3 linked regions of the Anaerosoma tenue genome follow. The protein of the gene in region 1 interacts with the protein of each later gene in a pairwise test. Links are inferred from orthologs where the notes say so. Each region holds a gene or a part of one and is shown in the gene's direction. Other genes may lie near its edges.

Region 1 (2,947 bases):
GGTGGCTTTGCTCAACTCGCCATCCTTCACCATCGAGGAGATCCGGGTCGAGGGGATCAGCGAGCTCTCCGAGCAGGAGGTGGTCGCCATCGCCGCTGTGGATGAGGACGCGACACTCCTGAACATCGACGCGGACGGTGTCATAGAGCGACTGAGACAGGTGCCATGGGTAGCCGAGGCGGATATCATGCGGCTCTTTCCCTCGACGCTCCTGATCAGCGTAGAGGAGCGCGAGCGGTTCGCCATGGTGGACGCAGGCGTGACGTTCTGGTCGGTCGATCGCGCGGGGCGAGTGCTGGGCGAGTCTATCCCGGACACCGGAACGTCGTTGCCGGTGATACGCGACGTGGTGCAGTTCGAGCCGGTTGCCGGTGAGGTGACCGGCTCCGAAGCGGTGAAGAACGCACTCGCGATCTTGAAGGGCATATCGCCGGAGCTGCTCGAGATGACGGCCATGGTCTCGGCCCCCAGCCCCGAGGAGACCGCGCTGCTCACGGAGGCGAACGTGGAGGTGATGCTGGGGCGGGCCGAACAGCTCACCGAGAAGTCGGCGCTCGCTCTGCAGATCATGCGAGAGCAGGGGAGCGGCGTGGTGTTCATCGATGTCCGTTCGCTCGAGCGTCCGATCTCACGGGGCATCACCGACTGAGCGTACGAGCGTGGGTTGGCGAGATCCTGTCCGCGTGCGGGATGCGGCCCGAGATGACGAAGATTCTCGTTGCAAACCCCTTGCGTTTAGTATAAGGTTCGTGTGAAGATTGACCTTTGCCCAGATACAGTAAACGTCAAGTATAGGCTTAGGCTATAGGAAGAACGGGCAGCTCAGGAGGCTCATGATGCTTGAGACGGGGGCGAACTACCTGGCGGTCATCAAGGTCGTCGGCGTGGGTGGTGGCGGGACGAACGCCGTCAACCGGATGGTCGAGGCCGGGGTCAAGGGTGTCGAGTTCATCGCGGTGAACACTGACATGCAGGCCCTGTTGATGTCCGATGCCGACTACACCGTTCACGTGGGTGTGGGCCTCACCAAGGGGCTGGGCGCCGGAGCGGATCCCGACGTGGGCCTCAACGCCGCGGAGGAGAATCGCGGGGAGATCAAGGAAGCGCTGCAGGGCGCCGACATGGTCTTCATCACCGCTGGTGAAGGTGGCGGTACGGGTACGGGTGCGGCGCCGGTGATCGCCGAGATCGCCAAGGAGGAGATCGGCGCCCTCACCGTGGCCGTTGTGACGAGGCCGTTCGCGTTCGAGGGCCGCAAGCGTGCGATCCAGGCCGAGGAAGGCATCAAGCGCCTCCGGGATCACGTAGACACGCTGATCATCATCCCCAACGACCGGCTGCTCCAGGTTGCGGAGAAGAAGACGTCCATCCTGGATGCGTTCCGGATCGCGGACGACGTCCTCCGTCAGGGCTGCCAGGGCATCACCGACCTGATCACGGTTCCCGGTCTGATCAACCTCGACTTCGCTGATGTTCGGACCATCATGAAGGATGCCGGGACGGCGCTCATGGGCATCGGAGTGGCCACTGGGGACAACCGAGCTCACGAGGCCGCGAAGGCGGCCATCGCCAGCCCGCTCCTGGAGTCGAGCATCGAGGGAGCGAACGGCGTGCTTCTGTCCATCTCGGGCGGCAGCGACCTTGGACTGTTCGAGGTCAACGAGGCGGCCGAGGTCGTGCAGGCCGCGGCGCACCCTGATGCGAACATCATCTTCGGCGCCGTGATCGACGACTCGATGATGGATGAGATCCGAGTGACGGTCATCGCCACCGGCTTCGGCCAGCGCAAGAAGCAGGAGACGATGGAGTTCGAGAACGCGCTGACCGAGGATGAAGGACCACGCATCCCGACGTTCGACCTGCCCGCGAGCGCACAGGAGGACGATCTCGATATCCCCGCGTTCCTGAAGCGCCGGAGTTACTAGAGACACCCGGGCCGTGCACGAGCACGACCCGTGATGTTCAGGCCGCCGTGTGACGAGTCGAGCGCTCGTCACACGGCGGCCCCCGTTACAGGCGACGAGGGTGGTCATGCTGCCGTCTACGTCGAAGGCCCCGCCCGATGCCGGGCGGGGCCTTCGCTCGTCCGGCGCGAGTCCGTGCCGGACGGGAGACGACGTTCGTCCCTTACTCCGCGGGAGGTGCTGGCGGCGCGGGAGGCGCCGGCGGAGCGGGGGGCGCTGGCGCCGGGGGCGGCGTGGGAGCCGCCGGAGGCGCCGGAGGTGCCGCGGGGGGAGCCGGGGGCTGGTAGCCGCCGGTGGGCCCTGCCATAGGAGGCTGTCCGCCCTTACCACGCTTGATCTTCTTGAAGACCATGAAGTAGTAGACGACGGCCGCGATGAAGCCGACGAACACGAGCAGCAGGATCCAGATCAGCTTGGAGTTGCCGGTGGAGTTGGGGTACTCGTGCTCCTGGCGGAGGATGGCGTCGATGAGCATCCAGATGTTGAAGACGCCAAGAAGGACCGCCGGGATCATGATGCATGCCCAGATACCGCACGCGACAGCGCCTGCGGCCGCGTCCTCACCGCTGCTGTAGTAGTCCTGTGCGAGAGCCGGTGCCGCCATAGTGAGAACGTAGGCAGCGGTTCCAAGTGCCGCGGAAAACGAGAATGACCGCTTCATATGCATCACCCCCCTCGGCGAGCAGTCATAGACTATCGTGCAGGAGACGGGTGTGCGGCCCGCGTCCTGCGATAGAGTGTGACGGATAGGTGACGGTTTGACTAGCCGAAAAGGGTCGCGCGGGGCTGTGCGACCGACGTGCGGCCGGGAAGGGGTACGAACGGTGTTCGAACGCGTCGAACGGGACGGTATCGCGATCCATACGGTGCCAGACCTGTTCGCCCGGTGCGGGGTCGGCATCGCCTTCTCCGAGCGCGGCGGAGGCGTGAGCAAGGGGGCGTACGCGTCACTCGACCTCGCCGGCCACGTGGGGGACGAGCCG
Region 2 (3,057 bases), 360 kb from region 1 along the record:
ATGTGACGGGGGAGGAGGCGCGGTGGCGCCACGATTGGTGGGTATGGGGCCACAGGCACGTGAACTGGTGCTGTGCGGCCGTCCGGACGCAGTATCCGACGCGGACCTGCTGGCACTGGTCCTCGGGTGCCGTGAGGGGTCGGCCGCGCGGACGCTCCTTGAGCACCACCCGATGCCCGACGGCCTGTGGCGGGCGAGCGCCGAAGACCTGTGCTCCCAGCACGGCATAGGTCCCGCGGCCGCTGCCCGGCTGCTTGGTTCCCTGGAGCTCGGACGTCGGGCATCGCTGCGGAGCCCGCACGTGCGCCCGGTCGTCTCACGGCCGGATGACGTTGTACGGCTGTGTGCGCCGCAGTTTCGCGGATCGGATCGCGAGCACTTCTGGGCGCTCGCGCTCAACACGAAGAACCAGCTGCTGCGCACGATAGAAGTGTCGGTCGGCAGCCTGAACGCGTCGATCGTCCATCCCCGCGAGCTGTTCAAGGAGGCCGTCAAGGTATCGGCCGCGTCGGTGGTGGTGGTCCATAACCACCCGAGCGGTGACCCCACCCCGTCCGGCGCGGACATCCAACTCACGCGTCGGCTGGTGAAGGCGGGGGATGTCCTCGGCATCGAGGTGCTGGATCACGTCGTCATCGGAGACGGGGGCGACCACACGAGCCTACGCGACCTCGGACTCATGTGAGCGGCGCCGTGGCGTGGCCCGATAGCACCGCTCCGGCGGGAGCGCGGGTGCGCGACACCCGCATCTACCTGCGGTGTTATCGAACCGCAACCGCTTGTCGTGATGCCCGCGGGGGATATCTCTGCTACACTCTCTCGGGATATGCGGTTGCGCCGCATATCTAGTCGTGCGCGCACGATGTGAACGCGGCTCCGGGGGTCGCTCCCGCATCCCTCGGCCGCTGTGAGAGGAGCAGCGACTTGTCGCTTCTGGATATGTTCTTCGACTCGTGGGGCGGAGATATGGCGGTCGATCTCGGGACCGCCAACACACTCGTGTCCGTCCGCGGCCGGGGGATCGTCCTCATAGAGCCGTCGGTGGTCGCCGTTGAGCGCGACACCAAACGCGTGCTCGCCGTTGGTGTTGACGCCAAGCGGATGCTTGGCCGTACGCCGGGAAGCATCGTGGCGATCCGGCCCCTCAAGGACGGCGTCATTGCCGACTTCGAGGTCACCGAGGCGATGCTCCGGTACTTCATCAGCAAGACGCGTGTGAAGCGCTTCCCGTGGCAACCCAAGCCGCGCGTCGTCGTGTGCGTCCCATCAGGGGTCACCGAGGTCGAGAAGCGGGCCGTGTTCGAAGCCACGATGACCGCCGGAGCCCGCAGCGCGTACCTGATCGAGGAGCCGATGGCGGCGGCGATCGGCGCCGGTCTCCCGATCCAGGAACCCACGGGGAACATGGTCGTGGATATCGGCGGCGGCACGACGGAGGTGGCGGTCATCTCGCTCGGCGGGATCGTCGTTGCCGAGTCGATCCGCATCGGCGGCGACGAGTTCGACGAGTCGATCATCTCCCACATCAAACGGGAGTACAACGTCCTCATAGGCGAACGCACGGCCGAGGAGATCAAGTTCGAGATCGGATCCGCGTTCCCGCTTACCGAGGAGCTCGACGTAGAGGTGCGGGGCCGGGATCTCACCACCGGGCTGCCGCGCACCTTCCAGGTGTCCTCGGAAGAGGTGCGCACGGCCATCGAGGAGCCCACGCTCGCCATCATCCAGGCGATCAAGTGGACGCTCGAGAAGACGCCGCCGGAGCTCGCCAGCGACATCATGGAGTACGGCATCGTGCTCACCGGTGGCGGCGCACTGCTCAGGTCGCTGGATGAGCGCCTTCGCGCCGAGACCGGCATGCCGGTGCATGTGTCGGAGAATGCGCTCATCAACGTGGTGTTGGGCTCGGCGCAGGCGCTCGAGGAGATCGACGTCCTGAAGAAAGTCCTGACAGTCTCCCACTAGCGGCGGAGGACGCTCATGCGCATCGGGCAGTCCGAGCCGAGACGGCGCAAACCGATACTCCTCATCGTCCTGGTGGCGATCTCACTGGTGATGCTCACGATGTACTTCCGTGAGAGCGACGCCGGTCTGCTCCACACTGCCCGTCGGGTCACGCTCGAGGTCACCTCTCCGATCGCGCGTCTGGGGACGATCATCACCTCGCCGGTGCGCGCGGTGGGCGACTACTTCGAGGACGTCGGCGCATCGCGGGAGCGCGTTCTGGCGCTCGAGCAGCAGAACGAGGAGCTGCGGGCCCGGCTCGCCGAGCTGGAGGAGGCGCGTCAGGAGAACGAACGCCTCCGCGCCCTCGTGGACTTCGCCGAGGAGCGCAAGTTCGCCAAGCTCGGCGCCGAGGTCATCCGCCGTCCGGTGAGCATCTGGGAGGGTGTCATCGTCATCGACCGCGGGTCGGACGATGACGTCGAGCCCGGTATGCCGGTCATCGCCGCGCAGGGGCTCGTTGGCCAGGTGGCCGATGTGTCCTCGAACTCGGCCACGGTACGTCTGATCAGCGACCAGCAGAGCGGTGTGTCCGTGATCGTGCAGTCCACGCGCACACCGGGCGTCGTCCGTGGGTCGCTCGACGGGTCCCTGTCGCTTGACTTCGTGGACCGGGCGTACCTGCCTGTCGAGGGTGACGTGGTGATCACGAGCGGGCTCGGCGGGGTGTACCCCGGCGGCATCGTCGTGGGCGACGTGATCTCGGTCGATGATCGTCACGGAGAGCTGTATCCGCGCATCAACGTGGCCTCTCGCGTGCCGATCGGTTCCATCGAGGAGGTCTTCGTGCTCGTGGGTGCAGTGGTGGAAGCCGATCCGGGGGAGATCGAATGACGCGCTGGTGGACGACCGCGGGTGCGCTTCTCGGCGCACTGGTCTTGCAGGTGATGATCGCACCGCACATCGCCGTGTTCGGCATATCCCCGAACCTGCTGCTCCTCGTGGTGATCACCCTCGCGTTCGTGGAGGGGCCGTCCGAGGGAGCCACGGCGGGTTTCGTTGCGGGCCTGCTGCTCGATCTTCTGTCGACAGGCCCTATCGGCGCATGGGCGC
Region 3 (3,150 bases), on another replicon or contig:
TGTCGCCGATCACGTCACCCTCGGTGCCGGTCACCTGATGGCAGAAGTCGCACGTGACGCCCTCCATGCCCACGTCGGAGACCTTGGAGTGATCCAGGCTCACCAGTTCCCCTGCCATCACCGCTATCGGAGAGTGGCACGCGTTGCAGAACGGTCCAAGAGCCCCGCCCGTGGCCTCCTCGCCCAGTTCAAGTTCGTAGAGGTAGATCGGGTCGGTGAGCGCCTTCGCATGCATCGAGACACCCCACTGCTCCCTGAACGCCGCGTGACACCCGCAGCCGTCCGACGCCTCGAAGAGCGTGCTCGGCATCGATGGCAGCGCCAGCGCCGCCGACGGAACCACTGTGAGCGCGATGGCCAAGGCAAGCACTACGATCATCCTGTGTTTCACCTCGTGCCCCCTCTCATCCCCCGCGGGCCTGAATGGCCGCATGTCCAAGACAAACGTACCGCAGGACGCCGCTGATTCGGATGCGCACCCGCTGAGCGGCACAGAACGCACGATGGAAGGCGGGATCTCTCCGGGTACTACACGTATGATGGTACCCGTGGACACCGACCGACCCCCTGGAGGGAGTGCGAGATGGAGAGCTACCGATGCAAGGGATGCGGATACTTCCACATCGGCCCGGCGCCCGAGCAGTGCCCGGTGTGCGGGGCGCCGCGTTCGTTCTTCGTGGAATACGAGGGGCCTGGCGACCTCGGCGGGTCGAAGACGCTCGAGAACCTCAAGGCGGCGTTCGCCGGTGAATCGCAGGCCAACCGACGCTATACGCTGTTCATGCGGATCGCCGAGCTCGAGGGACTCGATGCCGCCCGGGAGGCGTTCGAGCGCGCTCTGACCGAGGAAACGGCGCACGCCCTGGGACACCTGGCGTACATGGGAGCGTATGGTTCCACCAGGGAGAACCTCTCCGTCGCCGCGGAGGGCGAGGATCAGGAGACCACCGAGATGTACCCGGGGTTCGCCGAGACAGCCGAGGAGGAGGGCTATCCGCAGATCGCCCAGTACTTCAGGGCTCTGGGCGGCTACGAGCGGCAGCATCGCGACGCGTTCCGGAAGGTGCTCGACGACCTTGGGTGAGCCGACCATGCGCAACGTTGCGTCGCTCGACGCAGCCGGGATCGAGACGCTGATCGCCGACCTGGGCGAACCGGGTTACCGGGCGCGGCAACTCACGTCGTGGCTCTACGGTCGAACGGCGCCCTCGTTCGATGCGATGACCGATCTCCCCGCTCGACTTCGTGCCCGCCTCGCAGATGAGTGGACGCTCACGCTTCCGAGTGCGACCGACATCAGACACTCGTCGGACGGCACACGCAAGTACCTGTGGCAACTCGCCGACGGTGTACTCGTGGAAAGCGTGGGCATACCGTCTGACGGCAGGCTGACGGTCTGCTTCAGTACGCAGGCCGGCTGTGTGATGGGGTGCACGTTCTGCGCGACCGGCAGGGGCGGGTTCGTCCGCAACCTCCTCCCGGGAGAGATCGTCTGGCAGGTGGCGCTCGTGGGCAGCGACTTCGGTCATCGAGTGACGAATGCGGTCGCCATGGGGCAGGGGGAGCCGTTCAACAACTACGAGGCGACACTTGGGGCACTCCGGCTGATGAACCTGCCCGATGGCCTCGGCATCGGCGCCCGACATCTCACCGTCTCCACCTGCGGCGTGGTTCCGGGGATCGATAGGTTCGCACGTGAGCAGGAGCAGTTCACCCTGGCGGTCTCACTGCACTCCGCCGTGCAGGAGACGCGTGACGGGATCATGCCGGGCGCGCGACGCTGGCCGCTACCGCGATTGCGCCAGGCGCTCATCCACTATGGTGATTCAACCGGACGACGTCCGACATTGGAGTTCGCCGTCATCGCGGGACGCAACGATTCTCCACAGGAGATCTCCGCGCTCATCGCATTCGCCCGCGGGTGGATGTGTCACATCAACCTCATACCGGTGAATCCGGTCGAGGGCAGCGGCGCGGAGCGGCCCGACCCGGCACGCGTGGCCGAGATCGCGGGGCTTCTCCAGGCTGCTGGTATCGAGACCTCAGTCCGGATCGAGCGGGGCACCGATATAGAGGCCGCCTGCGGTCAGCTCACGCAGAAGCATCGCGCGCAGGACGACTGACCGGGCAGAGCCCGCCGAAACCAGGGCACGCATCGCACAGACCTGACCGGTACGCGGTGAGCGGTTCGTAGCGCGCCGCTGCGATGCCTGCCACAAGGTCCTCTATGCCCCTGCGCAACTCCTCCTCGTCACCGGACGAGAACCCGAACGTGATCGTGCGACCCCGGTCGAGCTCGGCGAACACGACCTCTCCCTCCGAAACGCCTGCGTGCAGCGCCGCCAGGGAGTAGCACGCGGCCTGGAGACGATACCTTTCGCGCGCCTCGCCCTCGGCAAGCTCCGAACCTCCGGTCTTGTAGTCGACCACCAGCGCGTGCCTGCCGCCCCACGCGACGAGGTCCATCGCCCCTACGAGCTCGGTACATGACAGCGGCACGAGGAACGGCGCCTCCCGGAGGACACGTCGGGCGTCCCGGACGCGGGCCGCCAAAGGGGATCCAAGGAACGCTCGCGCCGCAGAGTCGACGGCGCGTATGGACGCGTCGTCGAGCTGCGCCGCGGCTCCGGCGCGATCGACGAGCCGTGCGAGATCATGCTCGTCGCCCGCGTTCTGCAAGACGGCGTGCAGCGCGCTCCCGACATCGAGGGCGGCGGTGGCCCCGGGCCGCGGAGGAGGTTCGAGCCGAACGACACGCGTGAGGTAGTAGTGGTATGGACATCTCTCATACGCCGACAGGGACGTGTACGAGACCGGTGGGACCGGGGCGCAGGCTGGTGGAACACTCGCACCCCTTGCGGGCTTCACCGGATCTGTCGTCGCGTCTGCCTGATGCGTTCCGAGCGGACCTTCGGCGCCACGGGTGTCTGCCCGGGCCCCGCCGGCGGGCGAGGCGGGGCGCGTTTCGCGGTCGGTCGCGGACTCCTCCGGCCGCACGACCTCGACATCGATGACCGCACCGTCGCCGAGCGGTACCTCAGCGGACCGCAGGGTCCCGCCCTCGGCCATTCCGAAGACCCCGCGCAGGATGCCCGAGATGGAGTCTCCTGCTGCCCTGTCCGAGCGGGTACGGCACACGATCGAGAGCCC

What was found.
Region 2: the proteins of ftsZ (region 1) and MSB02_RS00640 interact in binary tests that used the Escherichia coli proteins (3 or more experiments, as listed by UniProt). The link is inferred for Anaerosoma tenue from one-to-one orthologs.
Region 3: the proteins of ftsZ (region 1) and rlmN interact in binary tests that used the Escherichia coli proteins (3 or more experiments, as listed by UniProt). The link is inferred for Anaerosoma tenue from one-to-one orthologs.

Annotation. Positions count from the first base shown.
Region 1 is NZ_JALNTY010000001.1:472,952-475,898, reverse strand. The notes cover bases 88-2,880. They hold ftsZ (cell division protein FtsZ), read left to right. Parts: upstream 88-836; coding sequence 837-1,925; downstream 1,926-2,880. Other genes in these bases: MSB02_RS02385 (polyphenol oxidase family protein), read left to right, coding at 2,789-2,880; MSB02_RS02390 (PLD nuclease N-terminal domain-containing protein), read right to left, coding at 2,128-2,568; MSB02_RS02400 (cell division protein FtsQ/DivIB), read left to right, coding at 88-649. Also shown: more of MSB02_RS02400, read left to right, coding at 1-87; more of MSB02_RS02385, read left to right, coding at 2,881-2,947. UniProt on the Escherichia coli protein: Essential cell division protein that forms a contractile ring structure (Z ring) at the future cell division site. The regulation of the ring assembly controls the timing and the location of cell division.
Region 2 is NZ_JALNTY010000001.1:112,838-115,894, forward strand. Bases 50-2,952 are described here. They hold MSB02_RS00640 (rod shape-determining protein), read left to right. Parts: upstream 50-939; coding sequence 940-1,965; downstream 1,966-2,952. Other genes in these bases: radC (RadC family protein), read left to right, coding at 50-685; mreC (rod shape-determining protein MreC), read left to right, coding at 1,981-2,838; mreD (rod shape-determining protein MreD), read left to right, coding at 2,835-2,952. In the rest of the region: MSB02_RS00630 (Gx transporter family protein), read left to right, coding at 1-1; more of radC, read left to right, coding at 23-49; more of mreD, read left to right, coding at 2,953-3,057. UniProt on the Escherichia coli protein: Forms membrane-associated dynamic filaments that are essential for cell shape determination. Acts by regulating cell wall synthesis and cell elongation, and thus cell shape.
Region 3 is NZ_JALNTY010000002.1:318,396-321,545, forward strand. The notes cover bases 104-3,099. They hold rlmN (23S rRNA (adenine(2503)-C(2))-methyltransferase RlmN), read left to right. Parts: upstream 104-1,076; coding sequence 1,077-2,123; downstream 2,124-3,099. Other genes in these bases: MSB02_RS06545 (multiheme c-type cytochrome), read right to left, coding at 104-379; MSB02_RS06550 (ferritin family protein), read left to right, coding at 584-1,084; MSB02_RS06560 (UvrD-helicase domain-containing protein), read right to left, coding at 2,092-3,099. Outside these bases: more of MSB02_RS06545, read right to left, coding at 1-103; more of MSB02_RS06560, read right to left, coding at 3,100-3,150.